Regions from separate parts of the Pelomonas baiyunensis genome, predicted to be linked through region 1. Evidence: riboswitches for the same ligand, from Rfam matches in the RefSeq annotation. Region 1 holds a riboswitch; the other holds the start of a gene.
The links. Region 1 has a riboswitch for S-adenosylhomocysteine ahead of metH (methionine synthase). Riboswitches for the same ligand answer to the same signal wherever they lie in the genome.
Positions count from the first base shown of each region.

Region 2: it holds a riboswitch for S-adenosylhomocysteine, as region 1 does, so the genes downstream of both, ahcY (adenosylhomocysteinase) here and metH (methionine synthase) in region 1, are expected to answer to the same signal.

Region 1 covers NZ_JBIGIB010000004.1:29,133-44,286, forward strand. The annotation lists gene ACG01O_RS14330 (M13 family metallopeptidase) at 1-431, opposite strand, end outside; gene gshA (glutamate--cysteine ligase) at 535-1,800, opposite strand; gene ACG01O_RS14340 (GGDEF domain-containing protein) at 1,856-2,986, opposite strand; gene ACG01O_RS14345 (ammonium transporter) at 3,099-4,649, opposite strand; gene glnK (P-II family nitrogen regulator) at 4,687-5,025, opposite strand; gene ACG01O_RS14355 (TorF family putative porin) at 5,044-5,772, opposite strand; gene ACG01O_RS14360 (YifB family Mg chelatase-like AAA ATPase) at 6,034-7,563, shown strand; gene ACG01O_RS14365 (glycine zipper 2TM domain-containing protein) at 7,585-8,232, opposite strand; gene metH (methionine synthase) at 8,358-11,093, opposite strand; S-adenosyl-L-homocysteine riboswitch at 11,091-11,160, opposite strand; gene ACG01O_RS14375 (HD-GYP domain-containing protein) at 11,246-12,448, shown strand; gene ACG01O_RS14380 (diguanylate cyclase) at 12,456-13,622, shown strand; gene ACG01O_RS14385 (TetR/AcrR family transcriptional regulator) at 13,677-14,312, opposite strand; gene ACG01O_RS14390 (NAD(P)-dependent oxidoreductase) at 14,420-15,154, shown strand, end outside.
Region 2 covers NZ_JBIGIB010000008.1:2,532-17,685, forward strand. The annotation lists gene ACG01O_RS21430 (low molecular weight protein-tyrosine-phosphatase) at 1-288, opposite strand, end outside; gene ACG01O_RS21435 (TonB-dependent receptor plug domain-containing protein) at 352-2,649, opposite strand; gene ACG01O_RS21440 (OmpW/AlkL family protein) at 2,739-3,347, opposite strand; gene metF (methylenetetrahydrofolate reductase [NAD(P)H]) at 3,556-4,389, opposite strand; gene ACG01O_RS21450 (TlyA family RNA methyltransferase) at 4,386-5,132, opposite strand; gene ahcY (adenosylhomocysteinase) at 5,383-6,801, opposite strand; S-adenosyl-L-homocysteine riboswitch at 6,875-6,952, opposite strand; gene ppk2 (polyphosphate kinase 2) at 6,989-8,170, opposite strand; gene ACG01O_RS21465 (DNA glycosylase AlkZ-like family protein) at 8,241-9,386, opposite strand; gene ACG01O_RS21470 (sensor domain-containing diguanylate cyclase) at 9,383-11,155, opposite strand; gene ACG01O_RS21475 (hypothetical protein) at 11,163-11,675, opposite strand; gene yajC (preprotein translocase subunit YajC) at 11,833-12,159, shown strand; gene secD (protein translocase subunit SecD) at 12,222-14,111, shown strand; gene secF (protein translocase subunit SecF) at 14,124-15,154, shown strand, end outside.

The sequences.
Region 1 (15,154 bases):
GCAATGCTGTCCAGCATGGGGCGAATGGGGGCCAGGCCCGCCTTGTCGATGGCGGCGGTGTTCAGGTGGCTGGCGTAGTACGCACCGATCTTGCCTTCCACGGTGTCGGTGTCGCGCTGGGTGGCCGCCAGCGACTCGACGATGCGGCGCACGCGCTCGTCCGACAGGTCGGCCAGCTGCGTGAAGCTGCCGTAGGCGGACTTGTCGGCCGGAATCCGCGTGGTGGCCAGCCAGCGGCCGTTGCCGGCGCGGAACAGGTCGTCTTGCGGGCGCACGGTGCGGTCTTGGCCGGACTTGTCGAACCCGGAGGTGAGCGGCGCGGCAGTGGGCGGCGCAGCGGTGGCCACGCCCGGCAAGCTGGCCAGCGGCAGCGTGACCGGCAGCGAGAGAAACAGCGACAGGGCCAGGGGGGCCAAGCGGGGGGTGTTCATCGGCGGCGCGTTGAAAGCTGGAAAGGCGCGCAGCCTAAACCACGCGCCTCGCCGGGCCGACAGTGAACGCCCCCGGGGGCGGGGGCAGGAAAGCCCCAGGGGCTCAGGCCGCCTCGGCCTCGGCCTGCGGGTCGGTGGCTTCCAGCTCGTAGCTGGCGGCCAGCATCGCCAGGCGGGCGATCACGCCGTACATGTAGAAGCGGTTGGGCGCGCTGGCGCCGGGCTTTTCGCCGGGGCGCGGCAGGTGGGGCGAGTCGGCAAACGCGAGCGGCACGTAGCTGGCGCCCGGGGTGTTGAGGCTTTCGTCAATGCCGCGCTGGGCATGCACGCGGTAATAGCCGCCCACCACGTAGCGGTCCATGGTGTAGACCACCGGCTCGGCCACGGCCTCGTGCACACGCTCGTGGGTGGCCACGCCTTCCTGCACGATCAACTCCTGGCCCAGCCCGTCCGGCAGGCCCGCGGCCAGGGCTTCGATGTCCTTGGCGTCGCGCACGGTCATCACCGGGCGGCCGTTGCTGCCCACGTCGCTCTTGATGATGACGAAGGGCTTCTCGTTGATGCCGTATTCCTTGTACTTGCGGCGCACCTTGGTGAGCTGGGCGTCGGCCGCGGCCTGCAGGGCATCCAGGCCCTTCTTGCCCTGCAGTTGCACGCCCTGGAAGGACGGCGTGATGAGCCACGGGTCCATGCCCAGCAGCTTGCCGAAGCGCTTGGCCACTTCCTCGTACGCGCGGAAATGCTGGCTCTTGCGGCGCACGCTCCAGCCGGCATGCAGCGGCGGCAGCAGGTACTGCTCGTGCAGGCCCATCAGCTGCGGCGGCGTGCCGGCGGCGAGGTCGTTGTTGAGCAGGATGGTGCAGGGGTCGAAACCCTTGATGGTGAGGCGGCCGCGCTTGCGCACCAGCGGCTCCACCACGATCTCGCCGCCGCCCGCGCTCTTGAGCGCCGTGGGCTCGGTGATGGCGGTGTCCAGCGTGCCGAAGCGCACGTTCAAACCGGCCTGCGTGAAGATGCGCGCGAGCGTGGCCAGGTTGTCCAGGTAGAAGCTGCAGGTGGCCCCGGTTTCCGGAATGACGAGCAGGTTGCGCGCCTCGGGGCAGATCTTCTCGATGGCCGCCATGGCCGCCTGCACCGCCTGGGGCAGCATCTGCGGCGTCAGCAGGTTGAAGCCGCCCGGGAACAGGTTGGTGTCCACCGGCGCGAGCTTGAAGCCGGCGTTGCGCAGGTCCACTGACGCGTAGAAGGTGGGCGTGTGCTCCATCCACTCCAGCCGGAACCAACGTTCCGTCGCCGGCATGGATTCCAGGACGCGGGCTTCCAACTCATTGATGGGGCCGTTCAGGGCGGTGATCAGATGGGGAACCATGACCGAATGATCTCAAACTGGGTGGGGCCGACGCACATGGGGGTGGCCGGCGGGATCACAAGACGCCTTCGTCGCACGCGGTGCGCCCGCGCCCGGCGGCCTTGGCGCGGTAGAGCGCATCATCGGCCCGCTGGATGGCGGCCGCCAGCGTCTCGCCCGGCTTCACGCGCACCGCGCCTGCGCTGAAGTCCACCGCAAAGCCCAGGCTGGCCTCGCAGCGGCGGCGCAGGGCCTGGTGCAAGCGCGCGTCCAGCCGGGTGAAGGCCTCGGGCTCACACTGCCGCAGCACCACGCAAAACTCTTCGCCGCCGTAGCGGCCCACCAGATCGCTGGCGCGCAGCTCGCCCTTGAGCACCTCGCCGGTGAGCTTGAGCACCTCGTCGCCCACCGGGTGGCCGCGCTCGTCGTTGACGCGCTTGAAGTGGTCCAGGTCCAGCATGAGCATGACCGGCGCGTCACCGGCGTGCGCCAACCCCAACGCCCGGCCGGCGCGGGTCATCCACTCGCGGCGGTTGAGCAGGCCGGTCAGGGTGTCCAGCGAGGCCAGCCGCACCAGGGCCTGCTCGGCTTCGTCGCGATGGGCCAGCAAGAAACCCATGGTGCCCAGCACCAGGCTGGCGTTGAGCAGCATCAGGTGGGCGATGTTCAGCGGGTGTGGGGCCACAAAGCGTGGATACACCTCGGGCCAGCCCAGTGCCAGGATCGCCCGGGCCAAGGTGAGCCCCGCATTGCCCGCCGCCGCCAGCCCGCACATCCAGCGCCAGCGCACGCGCCCGGCGCCCTGCAGCAGCATCCAGGTCGCCCAGGCCACCTGGGTGGCAATCGTCAGGTTGGTCAGCCCGGTAGCGATGGGCTGGTTCTGGAAGACGAACACATGCACCGCGCCGAGCAGCAAGGGCGGCCACCACAGCGCGCCCGATGGCACCGGCCGGCCGAGGAAGCGACTGGCCGACAGCACCATGGCCGCCGCCGAGCCGCTGAGCGCCATCACACCCAAGGTGGCCAGTGCGCGAGGCCAGGCCAGCGTGGCCCCGATCAACAGGCCGAACCCGGCGGCCTGCCCCAGCAGCATGAACTGCCAGGCCTGCAGGCCACTGCGCGAGCGAACTCCGACATTGGCCAGCAGGGCCAGAAGCATCAGCAGTGCATTGACCAGCACCGCCGACAACAGGGTGACGACATCCATGGCCGTCCAGCATAGCCCGCCCCTGAACCGGCTCTCGCCAAGAAAAAAGCCGCCCGGTGGGGCGGCTTTCACGAAGACCCGCGCGGCTGGGCCGGCGGGCACTTGCGTCAGATCACTTGTGGTACGCGGTCTCGCCGTGCGACGAGATGTCCAGACCTTCGCGCTCTTCCTCTTCGGTGACGCGCAGGCCGATGGTCAGGTCGACCAGCTTGTAGGCGATCACGGAGACGACACCCGACCACACGATGGTCACGCCCACGGCCTTGGCCTGGGTCATGAACTGCGTGGCGATGGAGTACGCGTCGGGGGCGATCATCGAGGCCGTGACCCAGTCACCGACCGCGCTGGGGCCACCCAGGGCCGGGCTGTTGAACACACCGGTCAGCAGGGCGCCGACGATGCCGCCCACGCCGTGCACACCGAACACGTCCAGCGAGTCGTCTGCACCGATCAGCTTCTTCAGGCCGGACACGCCCCACAGGCAAGCGAAGCCCGCCACGAAGCCGATGACCAGACCGCCACCGATGCCGACGTTGCCGGCCGCCGGGGTGATGGCGACCAGACCGGCCACCGCACCCGACGCTGCACCCAGCATGGACGCCTTGCCCTTGAGCAGCGCTTCACCGATGCACCAGGCCAGCACAGCAGCAGCCGTGGCAGCGAAGGTGTTGATGAAGGCCAGGGCCGCGAAGCCGTTGGCTTCCAGGGCCGAGCCGGCGTTGAAACCGAACCAACCCACCCACAGCAGCGAAGCGCCCACCATGGTCAACGTCAGGCTGTGCGGGGTGAAGGCTTCACGGCCGTAGCCCACGCGCTTGCCCACCATGAAGGCACCCACCAGGCCAGCGACAGCGGCGTTGATGTGCACCACGGTGCCGCCGGCGAAGTCCAGCGCGCCCCATTGCCAGATCAGGCCGGCCTTGGCGTTGGTGGCGTCCACCACGTCAGCGGCCGTGTAGGCATCCGGGCCCGCCCAGAACCACACCATGTGGGCGATCGGCAGGTAGCTGAAGGTGAACCACAGCACCAGGAAGGCGAGCACGGCGGAGAACTTGATGCGCTCAGCGAACGCGCCAATGATCAGGCAGCCCGTGATGCCGGCGAACGTGGCCTGGAAGGCGGCGAACACCATCTCGTACATCGGCACGCCCTTGCTGAACGTGGCGCCCAGTGCGAAGGTGCCGGCGACGTTGTCCCAGATGCCCTTCATGAAGAGACGATCCGTGCCACCGATGAAGGCGTTGCCCTCGGTGAACGCGAAGCTGTAGCCGTACAGGCACCACAGCACCACGATCAGCGAGAAGCCGACCATCACCTGCATCAGCACCGACAGCATGTTCTTGCTGCGCACCAGGCCGCCGTAGAACAGCGCCAGGCCCGGCACCGTCATCAGGATGACGAGCAGGGTGGACAGCATCATCCAGGTCGTGTCGCCCTTGTTGGGCTGGGCGGGCGGCGCCGAGGCGGCGTCGGCCGGCGCAGACGCAGCAGCGGCTGCAGCCGGAGCAGAGGCGGCATCGGCCGCCGAGGCCGGTGCGGCGGCCACGGCCGCAGCCGAGGCGGGAGCCGATGCCGAGGCGGGAGCCGATGCCGGGTCTTGAGCCCAGGCAGCCGGCGCGAGCAGGCCGGCGGCAAGCGCGAGGCCGGCGAGAAGCTTCTTCATGGGAGGGTTCTCCAAACGAGGGTTGTGAACGCGCGCTTCAGAGCGCGTCGTTGCCGGTTTCGCCGGTGCGAATGCGAACGACCTGGTCCAGCGGCGACACAAAAATCTTGCCGTCGCCGATCTTGCCGGTGCGCGCCGAAGACTCGATGGCCTCGATGACGCGCTCGACGACGTCGTCGTTCACGGCCGCTTCGACCTTGACCTTGGGCAGAAAGTCCACCACGTACTCCGCACCGCGGTACAGCTCGGTGTGGCCCTTTTGGCGGCCGAAGCCCTTGACCTCAGTGACCGTCAGGCCCTGCACGCCGATGGCGCTCAGGGCTTCACGCACCTCGTCGAGCTTGAACGGCTTGATGACGGCAGTGATCAATTTCATGTCGCGCTCCAGTGATGCTTAGAAAGTCTTCTTCAGGCCGAGCACGAGCGTGGACTTGCCCATGAACTTGCCGTTGACGGGGCTGGCGTAGGCCGTCTTGTTGGCGTCGGTGCCGATCAGCGAGCCGCTCACCACCAGGCCGGAGAAGTCCTTGGCCAGGGTCACCGAGTAGTCGGTGTAGGAGGCGGCGGAGTTGTGCTTCACGGTCTGGTGGCCGATGTGCGGGGCCACGCTCAGGCCATCACCCAGGTCAAAGGTGGCGGTCACGTCGAAGTAGCCCGAGCCCTTGCTGTCGGCAAAGCCGAACAGGTTGGTGGTGCTTTGCGAGTACTTGGCCGTCACGGGGCCGAAGCTCAGGGCGCCGTACACCTCCAGCGTGTTGGCGCTGGGGTTCAGCTTGTTGCCGGAGTACACGTACTGCAGCAGGCCGACGTCCAGCGTCAGGCCCTTGGCGACTTCGGTCTTGTAGCCGCCGTACAGGTCCACTTCCACCTTGGAGTCGCCACCAGCGTCCTTGATCCACTTGATGCTGGATGCCCAGGCGCCCACGTAGAAGCCGTTGGCGGCGGCGTAGTCCACGCCGCCTTGCAGGGCCGGCTTCAGGCGGGTTTGCGAGATGCCGCGGTAGCGGTACTCGGTCACGGCGCCGACGTTGAACGACAACGGATCCGGTGCCGGCTCATCAGCCATTGCGGGCAGAACAACCGCGGACAGGGCCAGGGCAAGCAGCGAAGGGGACAACTTCATGGCGGGGCTCCTCATTCAAGTTAGGGAAAGGCAGTCCGCCAAGTCTTTGCAGCTTCCGTGCCAACAGTCATGCCCGGGGGGCGCGCACGAATCTGGGTCCATCGCGCCCAGCACCCAGGCGCACGCACCAAACTGGACAGACGCACCAGCCTCTCATGCACACAACTGGTGCATCAAGGGGAAAAGCACCCGCCGCACCGCCACCCCCAGCCCTAGACTGCGCCGCCCCTGCACCGTCCCAACGCCCGAATCGCCCCGCCCATGAGCCTTGCCACCGTCCACAGCCGCGCCCTCGACGGCCTGGCTGCCGCCGCGGTCACCGTAGAAGTGCACCTCGCCAACGGCCTGCCCAGCTTCACCGTGGTGGGCCTGGCCGACACGGAAGTGAAGGAGGCCCGTGAGCGCGTGCGCGCTGCTCTGGCCAACAGCGGGCTCGGGTTTCCGGCGAACAAGCGCATCACGGTGAACCTCGCTCCGGCCGACTTGCCCAAGGAAGGCGGCCGGTTCGACCTGCCCATGGCGCTGGGCCTGCTGGCGGCCAACGGCCAGATCGACCCGGCCCGGCTGGCGCGGCTGGAATGTGCGGGCGAGCTCTCGCTGGCGGGTGAGTTGCGCCCGGTGCGCGGCGCCCTGGCCATGGCGTTGGCGCTGCGCCAGGCCGGCGCCCGCGGCGAACCCGCGCGCGAGTTGCTGCTGCCCGAAGCCAGCGCCGCCGAAGCCGCGCTGGTGGACGGCCTGGTGGTGCGGCAGGCGCGCCACCTGCTGGACGTGGTGGCCGCGCTGCAACCCGAGGGCGACGCCCTGCCCCGCGCCACCGCCCTGCCCCGGCTGGCGCAAGCCGGCCTGCTCGACCTGTCGGACATCAAGGGCCAGGCCGGCCCCAAGCGCGCGCTGGAAATTGCCGCCGCAGGCGGACATTCACTGCTGATGAGCGGCCCGCCCGGCACGGGCAAGTCCATGCTGGCCCAGCGCCTGGCCAGCCTGCTGCCGCTGCTGGACGACGAAGCCGCACTGGAATCGGCCGCAGTGCTCAGCCTGGCCGGCCAGTTCGACATCAGCCGCTGGGGCCAGCGCCCGGTGCGCGCACCGCACCACTCGGCCTCCAGCGTGGCCCTGGTGGGCGGCGGCTCGCCCCCGCGGCCGGGCGAGATTTCACTGGCCCAGCATGGCGTCCTGTTCTTGGATGAACTGCCGGAATTTCCCCGCGCGGCGCTGGAAGCCTTGCGCGAACCGCTGGAGACGGGCCGCATCCTGATCTCGCGCGCCGCGCGCCAGGCCGAGTTCCCGGCCCGCTTCCAGCTGGTGGCGGCGATGAACCCCTGCCCCTGCGGCCACCTGGGCAACCCGCTGAAGGCCTGCCGCTGCTCGCCGGACCAGATCGCCCGCTACCAGGGACGGCTGAGCGGTCCCTTCCTGGACCGGCTGGACCTGCTGATCGAAGTGCCGGTCATTCCGCCGCGCGAATTGCAGGACCTGGCTCCGGGTGAAAGCTCGGCCGTGGTGGCCGCGCGCGTGGCCCAAGCCCGTGCGGCTGCGCAGGCCCGCCAAGGCTGTGCCAACGCGCAGTTGCAAGCCGCCGATCTGCCCACGCACGCCGTGCTGGAGCCGGCGGCGAAAGCACTGCTGGACCGCTCGGCCGAAAAACTGGGCTGGTCGGCCCGCAGCTTCCACCGCGTGCTGCGCGTGGCGCGCACCGTGGCCGACCTGGCCGGCGCCGAGCACATCGCCCCGGCGCACGTGGCCGAAGCCATTCAGCTGCGCCGCGGCCTGCCCGGCGCGGCCGGCGCTTGACCCGCAGGCGGCTCAGCCCCTTCAGACGCGGCTGAAGCCGCCTTCCGTCAGGCGCACCACGTCGCCCACACGCAGGCCGGGGTCGGCGCTGCGCTCGAATCGGCGGGTGCGGCCATCGGCCTCACGCACCTGGATGACCCAGACGGTGTGGCTCTTCTGGTTCTTCTCGATCTCGTTGCCCGCATAGCCGCCGCCCACGGCGCCGGCCACGGTGGCGAGCTTGCGGCCATTGCCGCCGCCCACCATGTTGCCCAGCAAGCCGCCCACCACGGCGCCGCCCACAGCCCCCACGCCGCTGGACTGACCGCGGCGCGCCTCGGTGTGCACATCCGTCACGCGGGCGCAGCCGCTGCACAGCGCGGGCTCTACCGGCAGGGGTTCACCGTTCTGCGCCACCGTGGCCGCCGGCGGCCGGCTGTTCGACGTCGTCGCCGGGCCGCGCGAGGCGATACGTGCGGGCGCCGGCTCCACTTGGGGCTGAACGGCAGCCTCGCGCGCAGCGTTCGTCGCCGGCTGCGAAGTGGCCGCGGGCATCGGTGCTGCCGCATCCGGTACCGGCTCACCGCCTTGCGACCGGCCCACGGCGTAGGCGCCGCCCAGCAGTGCGATCACGACGGCCACGCCGGCAACGATCTGGGTGGACTTGATGGGGTGAGTGGCGGTCGACATGGGGCCTCCGGTGTTGTTGAACGACGGGCGTGAGCATGCCGCCGCACCCGGCGCCGCCCTGTAGGACAGGGCCGCAGCGGGAGCGCGCAACTGTGTCTGTTCGTGTCCGTTCGTGTTGGCCGGGCTCAGCCCAGCAGGGGCGCCAGCGCGCGGCGTGCGTCGGCGTCGCTCAGGCCGCAGCGGGCGGCCCAGTCGGCGACCTGGTCGTCGCCGATGCGGCCGACGTTGAAGTACGCCGCGTCCGGGTGCGCCAGGTAGAAGCCACTGACGCTGGCGGCCGGCGTCATGGCCATGCTGTCGGTCAGGCCCATGCCGATCTCGTCGGGGGCCAGCACCTGGAACAGGTCGGCCTTGGCGAGGTGGTCCGGGCACGCGGGGTAGCCCGGTGCCGGACGGATGCCGGTGTACTTCTCGGCAATGAGGTCCTCATTGCTCAGCGACTCGTTCGCGGCGTAGCCCCAGAACTCGCGGCGCACGCGCTCGTGCAGCCACTCGGCGGCGGCTTCGGCCAGGCGGTCGGCCAGGGCCTTGAGCATGATGGCGGCGTAGTCGTCGTGGGCGGCCAGGAACTCGGCTTCCTTCTTGTCCACGCCCAGGCCGGCGGTCACGGCGAAGAGGCCGATGTGGTCGCCGCTTTCCGCCACGAAGTCGCTCAGGCAGCGGTTGGGGCGCCGCACCTTTTGACCGTCCGGGCCCTCTACCACCGGGCGCTCGGTCTGCATGCGCAGGCCGTGCCACACCATGGGCGGCTCGCTGGCGATGGCGATGTCGTCGCTGTTCACCCGCGCGGCCGGGTACAGGCCGAACACCGCATGCGCCTGCAGCCAGCGGCCGTCGATGATCTTCTTCAGCATGGCCTGGGCATCGGCAAACACCTTGCGCGCCTCGGTGCCCACGATTTCGTCGTCCAGGATGGCGGGGTAAGGCCCGGCCAGGTCCCAGGTCTGGAAGAACGGGCCCCAGTCGATGTACTTCGCGAGCTCGGCCAGGTCCAGGTTCTTCAGCACGCGGCGGCCGGTGAACTTCGGGGCCGGCGGCATGCGGGCCTGGTCCAGCGGCGCGGCGTTTGCACGGGCCTCGGCCAGCGTCACCAGCGGCGTCTGCTTCTTGCCGGCGTGCAGGGCGCGGGTCTTCTCGATGTCGGCCTTGAGCTCGGCGATGTAGGCGGCGGCACGGTCGTCGCTCAGCAGCTCGGTGCACACGCCGACCGCGCGTGAGGCGTCGGGCACGTAGACCACCGGGCCGTCGTAATGCGGCGAGATCTTGACGGCCGTGTGCACCCGGCTGGTGGTGGCGCCGCCGATCAGCAGCGGCATGTGGCGCGACGAGAAGTATTCATCGCGCTGCATCTCGGCCGCCACGTGCTGCATTTCTTCCAGGCTGGGCGTGATGAGGCCCGACAGGCCGATGATGTCCGCGCCCTCTTCCTTGGCCTTCTTGAGAATGTCCTGGGCCGGCACCATCACGCCCATGTTCACAACCTCGTAGTTGTTGCACTGCAAGACCACGGTGACGATGTTCTTGCCGATGTCGTGCACGTCGCCCTTGACCGTGGCGATGACGATCTTGCCCTTGGGCTTCACGTCGCCGCCGGCGGCTTCGAGCTGACGCTTTTCTTCCTCGATGTAGGGCACGAGGTGGGCCACGGCGCTCTTCATCACGCGGGCGCTCTTCACCACCTGGGGCAGGAACATCTTGCCCTGGCCGAAGAGGTCGCCCACCACGTTCATGCCGGCCATCAGCGGTCCTTCAATGACGTGCAGCGGCCGGCCGCCCGTGGCGCGAATCGCCTGCCAGGCTTCCTCGGTGTCTTCGACGATGAAGTCGGTGATGCCGTGCACCAGCGCGTAGCTCAGGCGCTCGTTCACGTTGCCCGCGCGCCAGGCCAGGCGGGCGGAGTCGTCCTTGCCGGCGCTTTTGGCCCGGTCGGCAATCTCGATCAGGCGCTCGCCGGCATCCTTGCGGCGGTTCAGCACCACGTCTTCCACGCGCTCGCGCAGCTCGGCGTCGAGGTCGTCGTACACGCCCACCATGCCGGCGTTGACGATGCCCATGTCCAGGCCCGCCTGGATGGCGTGGTACAGGAACACGGTGTGGATGGCTTCGCGCACCGGCTCGTTGCCGCGGAAGCTGAAGCTCACGTTGCTCACGCCGCCCGACACCTTGGCGCCCGGCAGGTTCTGCTTGATCCAGCGGGTGGCCTCGATGAAGTCCACGGCGTAGTTGTCGTGCTCCTCGATGCCGGTGGCGATGGCGAAGATGTTGGGGTCGAAGATGATGTCTTCGGGCGGGAAGTCCACCTCGTCCACCAGCACGCGGTAGGCGCGCTCGCAGATCTCGGTCTTGCGGGCAAAGGTGTCAGCCTGGCCCTGTTCGTCAAAGGCCATCACCACCGCGGCGGCGCCGTAGCGCTTGACCAGCTTGGCCTGGCGCTTGAACTCGTCCACGCCCTCCTTGAGCGAGATCGAGTTGACGATGCCCTTGCCCTGGATGCACTTGAGCCCCGCCTCGATGACCGCCCACTTGGACGAGTCGATCATGATCGGCACACGGGCGATCTCGGGCTCGCCGGCGATCAGGTTCAGGAAGCGCACCATGGCCGCCTGGCTGTCGAGCATGGCCTCGTCCATGTTGATGTCGATGACCTGGGCGCCGTTCTCGACCTGTTGGCGGGCCACGGCCAGCGCATCCTCGAACTGGCCGGCCAGGATCATGCGGGCGAACGCCTTGGAACCGGTGACGTTGGTGCGTTCGCCGATGTTGACGAACAGGCTGCCCGCGTCGATGGCGACGGGTTCCAGACCAGAGAGCTTGAGGGGGGGCGGCGTGCGGGTCATCGATGGCGGTCCACAGGGGGAGATCGATGAGCGCCGTTGGAAGGAATCCGAGCCTGGCAGGTGGGGCCCTGTCGCAGCGCTCCTCGGATGAGCCGGGAATTCTACGCAGCCACCCCTTCGCCGTGGCTCAAGTTGCGCTTGCCATGGCCGAAGCCCGGCTCAGAATGCCCCCTTCCATGCCCGTTGACCTCATCCAGCTGCCCGCGCAATCGTTGCGTCTGGGCATGACCCTGCCCTACGACGTGTACGACGGAGGTGGCAAGCTGCTGTACGCCCGCGGCCAGACGCTGCGCGACTCGCCCCTGGTGCGTGGCCTGATCGACGGCGGCGCCTGGGTGCGCTCGGAAGACACGGTGGAGTACCAGCGCGCCCGCGCCCACCGGCTCGACACGCTGGTGCTACAAGACAAGCCGCTGTCAGACATCGCCAAGGCCGACACCAGCTTCCGGCTGGAGCAGCCCGCCGCCGCCAAGGTGGAACTGGGCCCGCGGGAGGCGTGGTCGGACCTGCTGCTGCACACCCACGCCCTGCTGCGCGAGACCGAGCCGCAAGACTTCGCCGGCCGGCTGGCCGCATTGCGGGACCAGGCCCTGCAACGCCTGCACGCCCACCCCGACGCCACGCTGGTGCTGCTGATTTTTGAGACCAGCCAGGAATTTGCCGACTACAGCGCCCGACACGCCCTGCTGTCGCTGCTGCTGGCCGACCTGACCGCCCAGCAGCTGCGCATGCCGGCGCCGCTGCGCGAGGCCCTGCAAGGCGCGGCACTCACCATGAACTACGGCGCCGGCCCCGCCCATGACCGCCTGGCCGCGCAGGCCGACGCGGCCACGCCGTCGCAACGCCAGGCCCTGGCCGCCCACGGCGACCGCGCGGCCGCCCGTCTGGCCCAGGCTGGCATCACCGACAACGCCTGGCTGACCGCCGTGCGCTTGCACCACGAGGCCGGCCCCGGCCCGCTGGCCGGCCGCGGTGCCGGCGAGATGCTGGCCCGGCTGCTGCGCCGCATCGACATCTTCGGCGCCCGCCTGTCGCCGCGCCGCACCCGCAAGGCGCTCAGCGGGGCAGCCGCAGCCCGCGCCGTGTTTCTGGACGAACACCAGCAGCCCGACGAAGCCGGCGCCGCGCTCATCAAGGTGGTGGGCCTGTACCCGCCCGGCACCATCGTGCGCCTGGCCAACGGCGAGGTGGGCGTGGTCTACAAGCGCGGCTTCAGCGCCAACGAGCCCATGGTGGCCGCGCTGCTGGGCAAGAGCGGCAGCCCCTTGAGCAACCCCGTGCCACGGGACACGCGGCTGGCCTCGCAGGCGATTGCCGCCAGCCTGGCGCCGGCCGAGCTCAAGCTGCGCGTGAACCTGGAAGCCCTGCTCCGGCTTTGACCCCACCATGGCTGACGACGCTTCGCCCCCCGCCGACCCGCAGCGGGCGAGGCTGCGCCGACACCTGGTGTGGGGCGTGGTGCTGCTGCTGACGCTGGTGACCGCCGGCACCGCGCTGGCCCTCATGGAAAGCCACCAGGCCTTGCAGGCCCGGCTGCTCGGGCGGCCGGTGGCGGAACTGGAAACCCGCATCGGCCTGGTGTTCACGCTGCTGGCCCTGGGGCAAGGCGCGGTCATCGTGGCCGCGGCGGTGTTGATCGACCGCGTGCAGGCCCGCCACCGCCGCGCCCAGGCCCACGTGGCACGCCTGGCCAGCGAGCGCGGGGCGCTGCTGGACAACGACCTCGTGCCCATGGTGCGCCTGCGCGACCGGCGCGAGGTGTGGCACAACCGGGCGTTGGCCGAGATGTTCGGCTACGCACCGGGCGAGCTGGACGGCCAGTCGTCCCGCGCGTTCTACGCCGACGATGCCGCATTCGAGCGCGCCGGCCGGGGCTATGCCCGCATGCCGGCGTCGGGCCGCTTCCGCGCCCAGCTGCCCATGATGCGCAAGGACGGCCGACGGCTGTGGATCGACCTCAGCGGCACGCAGCTGCCCGGCGGCGACTCGCTGTGGATGATGGTGGACATCACCGCGGTGAAAGAGCGCGAACAGGAAGCCCGGCACCAGGCCCTGCACGACGGCCTGACCGGCCTGCCCAACCGCCACCTGCTGCACGACCGCCTGGGCCTGATGCTGCGCGACGCCGCCCGGCGCCACTCGGCCCTGGCCGTGTGTTACCTCGACCTGGACGGCTTCAAGGCCGTGAACGACCACCAGGGCCACGATGCCGGCGACGCCCTGCTGTGCGCCGTGGCCCAGCGCCTGAACGAGCACCGGCGCGGCAACGATGTGGTGGCGCGCATCGGCGGCGACGAGTTCGTGGTGGTGCTCAGCCACCTCACCACGCCCGAGGGCGAGGCCCGCGCGCTGGAGCGCTTGCAGCACTGCTTCGACACCCCGTTCGAACTGCCCGGCGGCCACACGGCCCGGGTGGGCGCCAGCATCGGCGTGGCGCTGTACCCCACGCATGGCGACACGGCGGCTGCGTTGGTGACGCTGGCGGACCGCGCCATGCTGACCGGCAAGCGCGCCGGCAAGGGCCGCTGGGTGCTGCACAGCAGCGCGGCGTGAAGCGACGACCGGCACGCCAGTGGCACGCCGGAACCGCCGCCGCAGCGGCGGGGTTCAGTCCAGCGCCAGGCTGCGCCAGATCAGGTCGGTGATGAGCACGCGGGCGGCTTCGAAGTCCGCGTCGTCCAGCCGGGGCTTGCCCATGTAGAGCGAGAACTGCGGCCCCAAGTCTGCGTAGGCCTGCGTGGACGACCAGATCAGGAACATCAGGTGCGTGAAGTCCAGGCGCCGGATCAGGCCCTGCTCGGCCCAGTCCTCGAAGCGCTCCACGTCGGCGTGCAGCAGCGGCATGACCTGGGCCTTCAGCACGTCCTGGTAGCGCGGCGCGCCGGCCATGATCTCGCGGGTGAACACTGCGTTGCCACTGGGGCGCTCGCGGCTGAAGCGCAGCTTCACGGCCACGTAGGTCTGGATGGCGGCCTGCGGCTCGTCCGCCTCGGCAATCGCCGTCATGTTGGCCATCCACTCGCCCATCACGCTGTCCAGCACCGCGCGGTACAGCTCTTCCTTGCTGGGCCAGTGGTACAGCAGGTTCTGGCGGGAGAGGTCCAGCGCCGCGGCAATGTTGTCCAGGCTCACCCCCTCGAACCCGAAGCGCGCAAACTGCCGTTCGGCCTCGGCCAGGATGACCTCCTGCTTGCGAAGGGTGGCGGCACGCGGGATGCGGGTCACGGGAGCGGTGTCGGTCATGTGCCCCATTTTGTGCGGCGCGCACCAACGCGGCGCTGCGGGTTTTTACGCTTCGGTCAAGTTTTACTGGGTAGTAATGTTTGGCTGTCAGACACCCGGAGACCCCCGTGGACCTTGCCGATCTGAAGTCGGGACGCCTTGCGCCCGCCGAGTACGCCCGCCGCCTGGGCGATGCGCACCCGCCGCTGAACCGCACGCAGGCGCTGATTGAGGCCGAGCGCTGCTACTACTGCTTCGACGCCCCCTGCCAGACGGCCTGCCCCACGGGCATCGACGTGCCAAGCTTCATCCAGCGCATTGCGCAAGACAACCCGCGCGGTGCGGCCGAGGCCATCCTGACGGCCAACCCGCTGGGCGGCATGTGCGCCCGCGTCTGCCCGACCGAAGTGCTGTGCGAGCAGGCCTGCGTGCGCAACACGAACGAGTCCAAGCCGGTGGAAATCGGGCTGCTGCAGCGCTTTGCGGTAGAGGCTCACTTCGTCACTCCCGGAGCCCGGCCACTGTTCGAACGCGCGCAGCCCACTGGCCATCGCGTGGCCGTGGTGGGGGCCGGCCCGGCGGGCCTGGCGGCCGCGCACGGCCTGGCCTGGCGCGGGCATGAGGTCACGCTGTTCGACGCCGCCCATAAGCTCGGCGGCCTGAACGAATACGGCCTCGCCACCTACAAGGTGGCCGGCGGCTTCGCGCAGCGGGAAATCGACTGGCTGCTCAGCATCGGCGGCATCACACCCCGGCTCAACACCCGCCTGGGCCGCGACATCACGCTGGACGGCATGCTCGCCGAGTACGACGCCGTCTTCCTGGGCCTGGGCCTGCAGGGCGTCAACGCGCTGGGCATTGCC
Region 2 (15,154 bases), on a different contig from region 1:
GGCGATGTTGTCGGCGTCCATGCCCAGCACGAGGTCGAAGCGGGTGAAGTCTTGGGCCACGAGCGGGCGGGCCCGTTGGGCGCTGAGGTCGTAGCCGCGGCGCAGGGCGTGGGCCTGGGCGCGTTCGTCGGGCGGCTCGCCCGCGTGGTAGCCGTGCGTGCCGGCGGAGTCCACCTCCACCGTGTCGGCCAGGCCTGCGGCCTGGAGCTTGGCGCGCATGACGCCTTCGGCCGTGGGGCTGCGGCAGATGTTGCCCATGCAGAAGAAGAGGATGTGGCGCTGGCTCATGGCGCAGAGCGTACCTGCTGGGCGACCGGCGGTGGGGGCGTTGGGCGCAGGACGAGAGGGATGTCAGAACCGCAGGTCTGCACGCAACGAGACCACGCGGAAGGTGGTGTTGCGGGTGCGGGTGTCGGTCAGCAGCGCGTGGCCGGTGGTGGGGTCGAGGTAGCGGGCCTCGGTGGTGACGAGGGCGTCGCGCGGCCGCAGGTTGGCCAGTGACAGCCGCCAGTTGATGCCGTCGCGCACGACGCCGCTGGCCCAGGCGAGGTAGGCGTCCCATTGGCGGCGGGCGGTTTCGTCGCGGCGCAGGGTGTCGGTTTGCTGCACGTGGGTGGCGGGCACCAGGTTCAGGTTGAAGCCGCTGCCGAAGTTCTGGCCCCAGGCTTTCCAGCGGTGGTCCAGCCCGAGGTTGAGGCTGCCGCGGGGTTGCTGGTCCAGCCGGTTGTTGGGGCCGGGCACGCCCTGCACCTGGCTGCTGAAGGCGGCCAGGTTGGCGCGCAGCAGCAGGGCTTGCCATTCGCGCGGGGCGTCGTCCCACACTTCGTCCAGCCGGGCTTTGAACTCGAACTCCACGCCCATCGTGCGGGCGCCTTGCAGGTTGCGTGGGCGGCTCACCCAGCGGGGCGCGGTGTCGTCCCAGGGCACGGTTTCCAGGTCGATGCGGCTGCGGATCAGGCTCTGGATGTGCCGCACGAAGGCGCTGCCCGACACGATGCCGCCGGTGGGCAGCCAGTGCTCCAGGCTGAGGTCCACGCCGGTGGCGAGTTCGGGCTTGAGGTCGGGGTTGCCGGCGCGGTCGGCAAAGGTGGGCAGGTTGGGGCCGGTGGGGTAGGTGGTGTTGATCGTCGGGCGGGCAATCAGGTCGTTCAGGCTGGGTGAGCGGTAGCTGCGCGTGAGGCTCAGCCGCACCTGGTCTTTGGGCCAGGCCTGTGGCTTCCACAGCAGGTGCAACAGCGGCGAGGTGACCTGGGAGACGTTGCGGGTGTCGGGCAGCAAGCCGGCGGCGTCAGACTGGGTTTCGATGCGCTCGTAGCGCAGGCCGGCGTAGACCGACCATTGCGGGCTGGGGCTCCATTCGTCTTGCGTGTAGCCGGCCAGGCGCTGGGTGCGCGAGCCCAGGGTGTCGCCGAACTTCTGCAGTGCGGGCGACTCCTGGCCGTCGATCAACGTGCGGCGCAGCTGCGTGCGCTGGCTCTGCTCATGCTCCAGGCCGCTCACCCACTGGTGGTTCCTGGCGGTCTTGAGGCTCCACTTGGCGCCCAGGCTGGTCTGCTGGTCGTCGGTGACGCTGTGGTCGTCCTGCTGGCGCTGGGTGTCCCCGCCCACGTCCTTCAGGCGTTCCAGGCGCTGGCTGTGGCTGGTGGATTGGAAGGCGCCCCGGCCGACCTTGAAGTCCCAGGTTTCTGCCGCGCTGGGCCGGAAGCTCGCCGACACGTTGAGCCGCCGGTTGTGCATGTGGCCGCTGGATTCGCCTTGCACGTCTCGAAAGCGGGTGAAGCCTGTGGCGGTGTTTTGGCTTCGGCCGTCGCTGTGCGAGAGCGCGAAGAAGGGCGCGAGGTGAACCGTCAGCGTGTCGCTGGCGCGCCAGCGCAGGCGGGCGTTGCCGTTGAGCGTGGCGCTGCGGCCCAGGCTGGCGCCTTGCTGAGTGGTGTCGTCCAGCGTCTGGCCGGTGGTGGTGTCGAGCACCTGGGTGCGGGTGTCGATGTTGTTGAAGCGCCGGTGCAGGCCGCCGTTGGTGGAGAACGCGCCCACCACCGCCGTGCCGCTGGGGCCGCCCCACTGCAGGTTGCGGGTCCAGCTGAAGTCGGCCTGGGGCTCGCCGCGGTCGCGGCCCAGCGTGAGGCGCAGCTCGTGGTTGGACTTCTGCAGCGGCTCGCGCAGGATGATGTTGATGGTGCCGGCAATCGCCCGCGCGCCGGTCTCGGCGGTGGGGGCGCGGTAGATCTCGATGCGCTCGATCTGGTCGGGCGGCAGGTCTTCCACGGCAAAGCCCGCCGGCGCGCGCTCGCCGTCCACCAGGATCTGCGTGAAGCCGGCGCCCAGGCCGCGCATGCGGATGTCGCCCCCGCGGCCCGGGCGGCCGCCGATGGTGACGCCGGGCAGGCGGCGCAGCACGTCACCCAGCACGGTGTCGCCGTAACGGTCCAGCTCCTCGCGCTCGATGACGATCTTGCTGGCCGTGCTGTTGCGGCGCCGGCTGTTGGCGCTGGGGCCGCTGCTGACCTCCACGCGCTCCAGCCGGTTGCCCACGGCAGCGCTGGCTGCCGCTGCAGGGGCTGCGGCGGCAGGGGCGGGGGAGGAGGGGGCTTGCGCGGCACCGTGGCTGCAGATGCACAGTGCGGCAAGCCCAATGAAAACGCGGCCCATGGGCCGCGCATTGTTGCGGAGCGCAGGCCCCGCGGCACACCCCGGGCGCTCGTCGACCTGAACGCCGAGGTGTGCCGCAGGCCCGGCGCTCAGAACCGCCAGCCGAGGCCGACGCTGGCCAGGGTGGGGTTGACCTTGAACTTGCCGGCCGACGCGCCGTTGGAATACACGGTGGTGCCCAGGTTGACCTTCTTCAGGTCGAAGTTCAGGTAGGTGCCCTTGCTGATTTCAACGTCCGCGCCCACTTGGAAGGCGGGGCCGAAGCTGTTGTGCTTGATGCCGGGCTTGAGCGCGGTGGCCACGGCCGGGGCGAATTCCACCGCCGAGAAGTTGGTGTAGTTCACACCGGCGCCCACGTAGGGGCGCACGGTGCCGGTGGGGTTGAAGTGGTACTGCAGCGTCAGCGTGGGCGGCAGGTGCTTGAGCGAGCCGATCTCGGTGCCGTTGGAGTACAGCTTCTGCTTTTGCGGGTAGGTCAGGATCAGCTCGGCCGCGATGTTCGGGGCCACGAAGTAGCTGAAGTCGATTTCCGGGAAGGTCTTGTTGTTGATGGACAGACCCAGACCCGTGCTGTCCTTGTTGGCGGAATCGAGGTGCAGGGCGCGCACGCGCACCAGCAGCGAGCCTTCATCGGCGTGGGCCAGCGGGGCGGCCAGGGCGGCCAGAACAGCGACGAGAGCGGGAACTTGCTTGAACATGGATGACTCCTGTGAATGAGGCCGTGCCTCGATGGAGTCATTCCACGCCGTTGTGCCCCGGCCGGAATTGATGCAACGCAACATGGGTGCGCTGCCAGGGGGCTGAAGGCCGGGTGACTTTGTGTTGGGTCAATCTCGGGCGAGATTGAGAGGGCGTTTGCGCAACAACCGCACGCCCGGTTCTGGGCTCAAAACAGCCGGCAGGCGTTCAGCCGCCCAGCCCCAGCCGCTTGCACAGCTCCAGCGTCAGCCCGCTCTGGTTGAGCGTGTAGAAGTGGATGCTGGGCGCGCCGCCGGCGATCAGCCGCTCGCACAGCTGCGTCACCACATCCAGCCCGAAGGCGCGGATGCTGGCGGCGTCGTCCATGAAGCCTTCCATCTTCATCTGCACCCAGCGCGGGATCTCGATGCCGTCGCGCTGCGCGAACTGCGCAATGCGGCCGTAGTTGTGGAAGGGCATGATGCCCGGCACGATGGGCTGGGTGACGCCCAGCTTGCGGGCCTCGGCCACGAAGTGGAAGTAGGCGTCGGCGTTGAAGAAGAACTGCGTGATGGCGCCGTCAGCGCCCGCACCCATCTTGTCGGCAAAGTGCTGCAGGTCCTTCGCGGCGTAACGCTGCTGGGGGTGGGTCTCGGGGTAGGCGGCCACCTCGATGTGCCAGTCCTGGCCTTGCGTTTCGCGGATGAAGCTGACGAGCTCGGACGCATAGCGGAACTCGCCCGCCGTGGCCGTGCCGCTGGGCAGGTCGCCGCGCAGCGCCACCACGCGGTGGATGCCGCGCTCGCGGTAGGTGGCCAGGATCTCGGCGATGTTCTCTCGCGTGGAACCCACGCAGGACAGGTGCGGCGCGGCCTCGAAGCCGGCGCCGGCGATGTCCATCACGGCCGCCAGCGTCTTGTCGCGCGTGGAGCCGCCGGCTCCGTACGTGACGCTGAAGTACTGCGGCTGCAGCGCGCCCAGCTCCTGCACGACGGTCTTGAGCTTCTCGACGCCGACCGGCGTGTTCGGGGGGAAGAATTCAAAGCTGACGGGGGTGGTCATCGTGAGGCGTACAAGAAGAATTCGCGGTTGCCGTCGCCGCCGTGGATGGGGCTGTCGAAGTAGTCCAGCACCTTCAGGCCCAGGGCCGTGCAGGCGAGCCGGGTGCGGGCTTCGAGGCGGGGGTAGTCGGCCTCGTCTTTGACGAGGCCGCGTTTGTCCAGGGCCTGGGGGCCGAGCTCGAACTGCGGCTTGATCAGCAACAGCAGGTGGCCGTGGCCCTCCAGCCAGGGCAGCAGCTCGGGCAGGCTGCCGATCATGGAGATGAAGCTCAGGTCGCCCACGATCAGCGGGAAGCCGCCGGTGGGCGCATGGGGGCGCAGGCCGTCGAGCTCGCGCACGTGGGTGCCTTCCAGCGCCGTCACGCGGGCGTCGGCCAGCAGCCGCGCGTGCAGCTGGCCGTGGCCCACGTCCACGCCCACCACGTGGGTCGCGCCGCGCGCCAGCAGGCAGTCGGTGAAGCCGCCGGTGCTTTGGCCCACGTCCAGCACGGTCAGGCCCGTCACGTTGGCCTGCACGTGTGCCAGCGCGCCTTCCAGCTTGAGTCCGCCGCGGGACACGTAGCGCAGCTCGGCGTCGTCGGTGACGCGCAGCTGCGCGGTCTCGGGCAGGTCTTCACCGGCCTTTTTCAGCGCGGCCCAGCCTGTGGGCGACGCCCACTCGGCCACGCCGCCCTGGATCAGCCGCTGCGCCGCCGACCGCGTGGGCGCCAGGCCCTGGGCCACGAGGAGTTGGTCAGCGCGCATGTCGCCTCACGAGGCTGGGGTCAGCGCGACGCCCGTCCCAGTAAAAGCCGCCCGCGGTGGCAAGCGCAACGGCCCCGAGAGCCGGCCACAGGGGCAACGCTTCAGGCAGGCGCCACCAGTAAAAAAGACCCACCAGGCCGCACGCCAGAACGGCGCACAGCTGAGCTCGGGAGATGCTGAGATCTCCCAGCCAGGCAGCCAGAGCAACGGCCAGAAGGCGGCGCATGGTGGGAACCTCGCTCGACTTGGGTCAGTACCGGTACGTGTTGGCCTTGAACGGGCCCGTCTTGCTCACGCCGATGTAGGCGGCTTGCTCGTCGGTCAGTTGCGACAGCTGCGCGTTCAGCGTGGTCAGCTGCAGCAGGGCGACCTTCTCGTCCAGGTGCTTGGGCAGCACGTACACCTTGCCGGCTTCGTAGCGTTCCTTGTGGGCGAACAGCTCGATCTGGGCAATGGTCTGGTTGGCGAAGGAGGAGCTCATCACGTAGCTCGGGTGGCCCGTGCCGCAGCCCAGGTTCACCAGGCGGCCCTTGGCCAGCAGGATGATCTTCTTGCCGTCCGGGAAGGTGACGTGGTCCACCTGCGGCTTGATCTCGTCCCACACGCAGTTCTCGATGGACGCGACGTCGATTTCGTTATCAAAGTGGCCGATGTTGCAGACGATGCTGTTTTCCTTCATCGCCTCCATGTGCTCGCGGCGGATGACGTTCTTGTTGCCGGTGGCGGTCACGAAGATGTCGGCCTTGTCGGCGGCGTACTCCATGGTCACCACGCGGTAGCCTTCCATGGCGGCCTGCAGCGCGCAGATGGGGTCGATCTCCGTCACCCAGACCTGGGCCGACAGCGCGCGCAGCGCCTGGGCCGAGCCCTTGCCCACGTCGCCATAACCGGCCACCACGGCGATCTTGCCGGCCACCATCACGTCGGTGGCGCGCTTGATGGCGTCCACCAGGCTTTCGCGGCAGCCGTAGAGGTTGTCGAACTTACTCTTGGTGACGCTGTCGTTGACGTTGATCGCGCGGAACTGCAGCGTGCCCTTGGCCGCCATCTCGTTCAGGCGCAGCACGCCGGTGGTGGTTTCCTCGGTCACGCCGATGATTTCGGCGGCCTTGCGGGTGTACCAGGTGCCGTCTTCGGCGATCTTCTTCTTGATCGCGGCGAACAGGATGCGCTCTTCCTCGCTGCCGGGGTTGGCCAGCACGGAGAGGTCCTTCTCGGCCTTCTGGCCCAGGTGCATCAGCAGCGTCGCGTCGCCGCCGTCGTCCAGGATCATGTTCGGGCCTTCACCGGCCGTGCCGGCGGCGCCGAAGTCAAAGATGCGGTGCGTGTAGTCCCAGTAGTCTTCCAGCGTCTCGCCCTTGTAGGCGAACACCGGCGTGCCCTCGGCAGCCAGCGCGGCCGCGGCGTGGTCTTGGGTCGAGAAAATGTTGCACGAGGCCCAGCGCACTTGGGCGCCCAGGGCTTGCAGCGTTTCCACCAGCACGGCGGTCTGGATGGTCATGTGCAGCGAGCCGGCGACGCGGGCGCCCTTGAGCGGCTGGCTGGCGGCGTATTCCTTGCGGATGGCCATGAGCGCCGGCATTTCGTGCTCGGCGATCTTGATTTCCTTGCGGCCCCAGTCGGCGAGCGACAGGTCCTTGACGATGTGGGCGGGGAGGTTGGCGGTCATGTCGGCTCCTTCAAGGGATGAAGCCGCTGACAGTCGAGATGGGGGGCTCATGGGCTCACCCCGACCGAAGGTCAGCGGGTGAGCGCGGTTGCAGTAGTCGGGTTCCGAGCCTGGCCTCAAGGGTGATGAGGTTGCAACGCTCCTCGGAAGCCGCGAATTCTAGCGACGCCCGCCGCCGCCGTGGGGATTACCCTGCGCCGCCAGGTGCCAACAAATCATCACCCAGGGCAGACACCAGCGCCGGCCGGCCCACGATCAGCGGGTCCACGGCCCCCACGCGCTCCAGGCGGCGTTCGGCATAGGGCAGGCGGTTCAGCACAAAGCGCAGCGCGTTCAGCCGCGCGCGCTTCTTGCAGTCGCTCTTGATGACCGTCCACGGCGCGTCCGACGTGTCGCAGTGCAGGAACATGGCTTCCTTGGCGTGCGTGTAGTCGTCCCACTTGTTCAGCGACGCCAGGTCGATGGGGCTCAACTTCCACTGCTTGAGCGGGTGCAGCTTGCGCTCCTTGAAGCGGCGGCGCTGCTCGTCACGGCTGACCGAGAACCAGAACTTGAACAGGTGGATGCCCGAGCGCACCAACTGCCGCTCGAACTCCGGCGTCTGTCGCAGGAACTCCTGGTACTCGGGCTCGCTGCAAAAGCCCATCACCCGCTCCACGCCGGCGCGGTTGTACCAACTGCGGTCGAACAGCACGATCTCGCCCGCCGTGGGCAGGTGGTTCACGTAGCGCTGGAAGTACCACTGGCCGCGCTCCACCTCGCTGGGCTTTTCCAGCGCCACGACGCGCGCACCCCGTGGGTTCAGGTGCTCCATGAAGCGCTTGATGGTGCCGCCCTTGCCGGCGGCGTCGCGCCCCTCGAACAGGATGACGACCCGCGCACCGGTCTCCTTCACCCAGGCCTGCAGTTTCAGCAACTCCACCTGCAGCCGGTACTTCTCTTTCTCGTAGCGCTTGCGCGAGAGCAGGTTCTTGTACGGGTAGGCGCCCTGGCGCCAGCGCGGGTTGAGCGCGGTGTCGGCATCGGCTTCGGCCTCCGGCATCACCGCCTCCTCGTGCTGGCGCAGCGCGCGTCGCAGGTGGCGGCGTTCGTCGGGCGAACTGCCGTCCAGCAGTGTGGCCAGTTCTTCGGCCAGGGCTTGCGGGCCGCCTTCGCCTTGCTGGTGGCGGCGCAGCAGCTCGGCCAGCGTCTCACTTCCGACGACGTCATGGCGTGTGGTGGCACGGCTGACGCGGTGCTTCTCCAGGCTCGCGTCGTCCAGCCGGGGCGGCGTGTCGCCCGCGCTCACGCGGCGGGCAGCGGGGCGGCGGGGGCGAGCGGCAGGGCGGGCTTCAGATGCGCGGGCGGGCTTGCGGTCAAGGGTGGGCATGGGCAGCAGCAGGGCATGACAGAACGATGACCATGCTGCGCGCGTGTGCCCGGCCCGGGTTTGATCCGCATCAAGCAGTGACGCCCAAAAACACCGCCATGCGGTCGATTTCCTCGGCCAGCGCCCCGGGGAACTTTTCGTCAGCCGGTGGCTGGCCACTCACGTAACCGCACTCGACGTTGAGCCTGCCGCCCTTGACGCTGGCATTGGCCCAGCCGATGACGTCGTCGCGCCACAGCAGCGGCAGCGCGTAGTGCCCGCGCACGCGCTTGGGCGCAGGCGTGTAGGCCTCGAAGCGGTAGGGCCAGCCCCACAGCAGCTCGAACCGGCGCCGGTCCCACACCACGGGGTCGAACGGCGCCAGCAGCCGCACCTGCGCCGGAATGCGCCAGCCGCGGGTCGGGTCTTCGTCGGCGGGCCAGTACCAGTCCACGCCGTCCACGCGCGCGTGGGCCAGCCGGGCCTTGGCGCGCTCGAGCGTGGCCTTGCGCAGGTGCTGCCACTGGTGCGCGGCGTTGAACAGCATGCTGATGAGCTGTGACAGGCTGCCCGCCGGCAGCGGGGCGTACTTCTGCACCAGCACATCGGCCATGGCGTCCATGGCGGCTTGCGGGTCGGGGTGGGGCTCGGGCGGCGTGCTGAGGCGGTAGATGCGGGTGCCGTTGTCGCGCCGCACCACGTCCAGGTGGCCGCGGTAGTGCAGGCCGTCCAGCAGTTCGGTGGAGAGCCGGCTGTTGCCGCCGAACCAGTTCTTGACCGCGCCATGGCCCAGCGCGGCGTCGACGTCGGCCGGGTGCGCGTCGCCCAGGCGCTGCACCTCGGCCAGCACGGCGCGGCCCTGCGCCCAGCGGGCGTCGTCCCACACGCGCCGGGCGGTGCGCGGGTGCATCAACGCGCGCAGCGCGGGCGTGACGAAGCCGTAGTTGATGAAGAAGTCTTCCTGCAGCGGCAGGCTGGGGTAGCGCCGCTCCAGGTCGCCCGCGCGGTAGCCCTTGACGCGATGGCGCAGCGTCAGGTCTTGGGCGCGGGCGGGCGCGCGCAGCGGGTCGGCCTGCACGAAGCCGCCCAGGCGCTCCACGGCCTGGAGCAGCGTGGTGGGCGTGAAGAGGCTGCGCGCCACGGCGTGGCGGCGCAGGGCGTGGAGGTCGACGGGCGAGGAGGGCGGGGTGGCAGGCAGAGAGGCAGGCAGAGGTGGGGCGGAGGATCGGCGCGTCATGACACAGGATGTACGGGAGGTACCGGAGGCGTGGGGCTGCGGGTGTAGCGGTCGGCGTCGGCCCGGCGCAGCAGGGCTTCGGTGTTCAGCCCGTCTTCGGGGTACAGGGCCACACCGAAGCGGGCCTGCACCGGCAGGCCGCCGGGCGTGCGGTCGGCGGCAGTCTGCCAGGGCACGGCGAGGGCGGCCTCCAGGTGCGCGCGGGCGGCCTCGGCGTCTGCGCGGCTGTGCACCGAATCCAGCAGCAGCACGAACTCGTCGCCCGCGAACCGGGCCACCAGGTCGCCCGCCCGCACACCGGCGCGCAGGCGCTGGCCCACCTCCTGCAGCACGGCGTCGCCCGTGGCGTGGCCGAAGCGCTGGTTCACGTCCTTCACCCCCGCCAGGTCCACGAACACCACCGCAAACGGCCCGTGGTCGCCCCGCCGGCGGCGCTGCAGGATGCGGTCTTCAATGCGGCGCAGGATGGCGCCGCGGTTGGACAGGCCGGTGAGCTGGTCGGTGAGCAGCCGGCGCTGCATGTCGGCAAAACTGCGGGCGAGGTCGCCGAGCTCGTCGGTGCGCTGCACTTCGGGCGGTTCGTCCAGCACGCCGTCGCCCACGCGCCGCGCGGCGTCGGCCAGCGCGCGCAGTTCGCGGGTCACGACGCTCAGCACCGCCCAGCCCAGCACCAGCACGATGGCCACCCCCAGCAGCGCCAGGCCGGCGGCATGCAGCACCTGCCGCTGCACGCCGGCCAAAAAGTCAGACTGCGGCGCCGCCACGATGACTCGCCAGTCCAGCCCCAGGGCCGGGTCCAGCCGTGCGTAGCCCAGCTGGATGCGCCGGCCGGTGGCGTCGGTGAAGCTGTCGGTGTGCGGGGCGGTGCCCGGCGGCGAGGCGGCCAGGCGCTGCTGCACGGCGGCAAAGGCGGCGGCGATGAGGGCGTCTGGGCTGCGGGCGGCGTTCAGGCGCTCGGGCGTGTCGGCCCCCTGCCGCCCGACCGGGCCGCCGCGGGACGCGCCAATCAGCTGCCCGTCGGCCTCCACCACCAGCGCCACCGCGTGCTCGCTCAGTTGCAGGCCCTGCAGCAGCGCGCTGACCTGCTGCAGCGACAGGTCCGTCGCCGCCACGCCGGCGGTGGCGCCTTGGGCATCCGGCACCCGCCGGGTGCGCGTGAGCACCAGCTCCAGCGTTTTGAAGTCGATGTACACCGGCGTCCAGTGGCTGCGCTCGGCTTGGGCCATGGCCGCCTGGTACCAGGGGCGCTCCCGGGGTTCGTACACCTTGTCTTCCACCACCGGGTTGCGCGGCGTGCCCGCAATGCCGCTGAGCCGCAGCAAGGTGCGCGGGCCTTGGCCGTCCAGGCGTTGGCGCACCTCGGCCTCGTCGTCGGTGAAGCGCCACAGGCCCAGGAAGCGGCCGTCGTGGTCGGCGTAGTAGACGTAGTGGTGCGGGTGGCGCTGCACGGAGGTGGCTTGCCACAGGCGCTGCGTGAGGGCCGTTTGCTGCGCCCGTAGATCGGTCGGCGCGGGCAGGCCGTCCGGGAAGGCGGTTTGCAGCGCGGCGTCGGCCGCGCCGACATGGTGTTGCAGCGACAGCGTGATGCGGCTCACCACCTCGGCCAGCAGTTGGTCGGACAGCGTGCTCACGGTGTCGCGCCCGGCGCGCCACGACAGGCTGCCCACCAGCGCCACCAGGGCCAGCACCAGCACGCCGTAGGGCAGGGTCAGCAGCCGGCGCAGGCTCAGGCGCGAGCTCCAGGGGGCGCGCGTCAAGGCCTGCGGCATGGGCGGCTCAGGCCTGCGCGGCTTCGGGTTGCGGGCCGCTGCCGGCGCCAGCGCCAGCGCCGTCCGCTGCGTGCAGCAGGGCTTCGGCCCGTTGCAGCATTTCGGCCTCGGTGCTGCAGAACTCCAGCCGGTAGCCGCAGTCTTCGTGCACCTCCAGCCAGCGGGGTTTCATGAACGCGGCGTCGTCGATCTCCGGCCCCACCAGCCACAGGCTGGCCAGTTCGGCCGGCATCACCTGCCGGCCCAGGCGCAGCAGGCCGCGGTAGGCCTGCAGCACCTCGGGCGAGGCCAGCAGGCTGCCGTGCCACCAGGTCAGCGTCAGGTAGGGCGGCGTGGGGCGCCAGTCTTGCAGCAGCCGGCCCACGGCGCGGGACATGGCAGTCACCATTTCCACGTTGAACGGCCCGGCGGCCGCGTAGCAGAGCTGGCCCGCCTGCGGCCACACCTGCAACTCGCCATGGGGCATGAAGCGCCCATGGGGCAGCTGACCGACGTGGATGCGCGGCGTGCGGGCTTGCATGGGGCCAGCATAGCGGTCGGGTGGGGTGCGGGGCGGCACTTAGAATGACGGGTTGCTTGTGGCTCGGGCGTTGGCTCGGGTGCAGCCATCGTGTGGTGTGGGCCTGTGGTTGGCCCGGCGCCCTCCTTTTTTGCTGGATTTCCTGAAGGAACGCAACGTGTTTATCTCCAACGCCTACGCCCAGGGTGCCGCTGCCGCCGGCCCGGAGAACGGTCTGCTGGGCATGCTGCCCCTGGTGCTGATGTTCGTGGTGCTGTATTTCGTGATGATCCGGCCCCAGATGAAACGCCAGAAGGAGCACAAGGCCATGATCGAGGCCGTGCAAAAGGGCGACGAAGTCATCACCGCCGGCGGCCTGGTCGGCAAGATCGCCAAGCTGGGTGACAACTTCATCCACCTGGAAGTGGGCCCGGGCGTGGAAGTGCAAGTCCAGCGCAGCGCCATCACCCAGGTTCTCCCTAAAGGCAGCGTGAAGGCCGCTTGAAGTTACCGGCCTCGCGCCCACATCGGTCGGCCCACGCCTGCTGGCGCTGACAAGGACTCTCCATGAACCGCTACCCGCTCTGGAAGTACGCGATCCTGCTCGTCGCGCTGCTGATCGGCACCCTGTACACCCTGCCCAACCTGTTCGGCGAAGCGCCGGCGGTGCAGGTGTCCAGTGCCAAGGTGACCGTCAAGGTCGACGCCTCCATGACCACCCGCATCGAGGCGGCCCTGCAGCAAGCCGGCGTCAAGGCCGACTTCGTGCAGTTTGACGGTGGATCGGTCAAGGCCCGCTTTGCGGACACCGACACCCAGCTCAAGGCCAAGGACGCCATCAGCAAGGCGCTGAACCCGGACGCGGGCGACCCGGCCTACATCGTGGCGCTGAATCTGCTGTCTCGCTCGCCCCAGTGGCTGGCCAGCCTGCACGCCAACCCGATGTACCTGGGCCTGGACTTGCGCGGCGGCGTGCACTTCCTGATGCAGGTCGACATGAAGGCGGCCCTCACCAAGAAGGCCGAGGCCCTGACCGGTGACGCGCGCACCATGCTGCGCGACAAGAACATCCGCCACGCCGGCATCAGCCGCGACGGCAACGCCGTGCTCATCGCCTTCCGCGATGCCGAGCAGCGCAACGCCGCGCTCAACCTGCTGAGCACCCAGCTGCCCGACGTTGTCTGGGCGCCGCAGGGCGAAGGCAGCGACCTGCGCCTGGTGGGCAACCTGAATCCCAAGGCCCAGGTGGCCGTGCAGGAAACCGCGCTCAAGCAAAACATCACCACGCTGCACAACCGCGTGAACGAACTGGGCGTGGCCGAGCCGGTGATTCAGCAGCAGGGCCTGGACCGCATCGTCGTTCAGCTGCCCGGCGTGCAAGACACGGCCAAGGCCAAGGACATCATCGGCCGCACCGCCACGCTGGAACTGCGCATGGTGGACGACGGCACCGAGGCGCTGGAAGCGCTCAAGGGCAACGGCCCCGTGCCCTTCGGCACCGAGCGCTTCATCGACCGCGGCTTCGGCCCCATCATCGTCAAGCGCCAAGTGGTGCTGACCGGTGACGCGCTGGTCGACGCGCAAACCGGCTTCGATGAAAACCACCAGCCCTCGGTGGACCTGACGCTGGACGCCAAGGGCGCCCGCATCATGAAGGACCTGTCGCGCGAGAACATCGGCAAGCGCATGGCCATCATCCTGTTCGAGAAGGGCAAGGGCGAGGTCGTGACGGCACCGGTCATCCGCAGCGAACTGAGCGGGGGGCGCATCAAGATCTCCGGCGCCATGACCACCGTGGAAGCCAACGACACCGCGCTGCTGCTGCGCGCCGGCTCGCTGGCCGCACCGATGGAAATCATCGAAGAGAAGACCATCGGCCCGAGCCTGGGCAAGGAAAACATCGAGAAGGGCATCGCCTCGGTGACCTGGGGCTTCGTGGCCGTGGCCGCCTTCATGTGCGTGTACTACCTGCTGTTCGGCGTGTTCTCGTCGCTCGCGCTGGGCTTCAACCTGCTGCTGTTGATGGCCGCGCTGTCGATGATGCAGGCCACGCTGAGCCTGCCGGGCATTGCCGCCATGGCGCTGGCGCTGGGCATGGCCATCGACTCCAACGTGCTGATCAACGAGCGCGTGCGCGAGGAACTGCGCAACGGGCTGCCGCCGCAGCAAGCCATCCACCTGGGCTACAAGCATGCGTGGGACACCATCCTGGACTCCAACGTCACCACGCTGATCGCCGGCGTGGCCCTGCTGGTGTTCGGCTCGGGCCCGATCAAGGGCTTCGCCGTGGTGCACTGCCTGGGCATCCTGACCTCGATGTTCTCGTCCGTCGTGTTCTCGCGCGGCCTGGTGAACCTCTGGTACGGCCGCCAGAAGAAGCTCAAGAGCGTGTCCATCGGTCAGGTCTGGAAGCCTGAACCCGAGGCCGAGTCGGCCGACGCTGCTGCCAAGGTCTGAGGAACGTAGAACATGGAACTCTTTCGCATCAAGCGCGACCTGCCGCTGATGAAGCATGCGTTGGTCTTCAACGCGATCTCCTTCATCACTTTCGCGGCCGCGGTGTTCTTCCTGGTCACACGGGGCCTGCACTTCTCCATCGAATTCACCGGGGGCACGGTGCTGGAGGTGGCCTACCCGCAGTCGGCCGACATCGAGAAAGTGCGGCACGTCGTCGAGAAGATGAACTTCGGCGAAGTGCAGGTGCAGCCCTTCGGCTCCTCGCGCGACGTGATGGTTCGCCTGCCGGTGCGCGGTGACGTCAAGCCCGCTGAGGTGGTCGACAAGGTGTTCGACGAGATCTGCAAGGCCGACGCTGGCACGGTCACCAAGCACCAGGAAGTCACGGCACAGGGCGAGCAGGTCAGCAAGCAGATCTGCAAGACCGCCGACGGCGCCGAGCCGGTGAAGCTGTCGCGCTCCGAAGTGGTGGGCCCGGCCGTGGGTGCCGAACTCGCGCAGGACGCGGCCAAGGCGCTGGGCGTGACCGTGCTGGGCATCATGATCTACCTGGCCATCCGTTTCGAATGGAAGTTCGCGGTCGCCGGCATCATCGCCAACCTGCATGACGTGGTCATCATCCTGGGCTTCTTCGCCTTCTTCCAGTGGGAGTTTTCGCTGGCGGTGCTGGCGGCCATCCTGGCGGTGCTGGGCTACTCGGTGAACGAGTCCGTCGTGATCTTCGACCGGGTGCGCGAGGCCTTCCGCAAGTACCGCAAGATGACCACGCACGAGGTCATCGACCACGCGATCACCTCCACCATGAGCCGCACCATCATCACCCACGGCTCCACGCAGCTGATGGTGGTGTCCATGCTGTTGTTCGGGGGGCCGACCCTGCACTACTTCGCCGTGGCCCTGACCATCGGCATCCTGTTCGGCATCTACTCGTCGGTGTTCGTGGCTGCGGCCATTGCGATGTGGTTGGGCGTCAAGCGCGAGGACTTGGTGAAAGTCGCCGCGAATCGGGACGACCCTAACGATCCGAACTCCGGGGCTGTCGT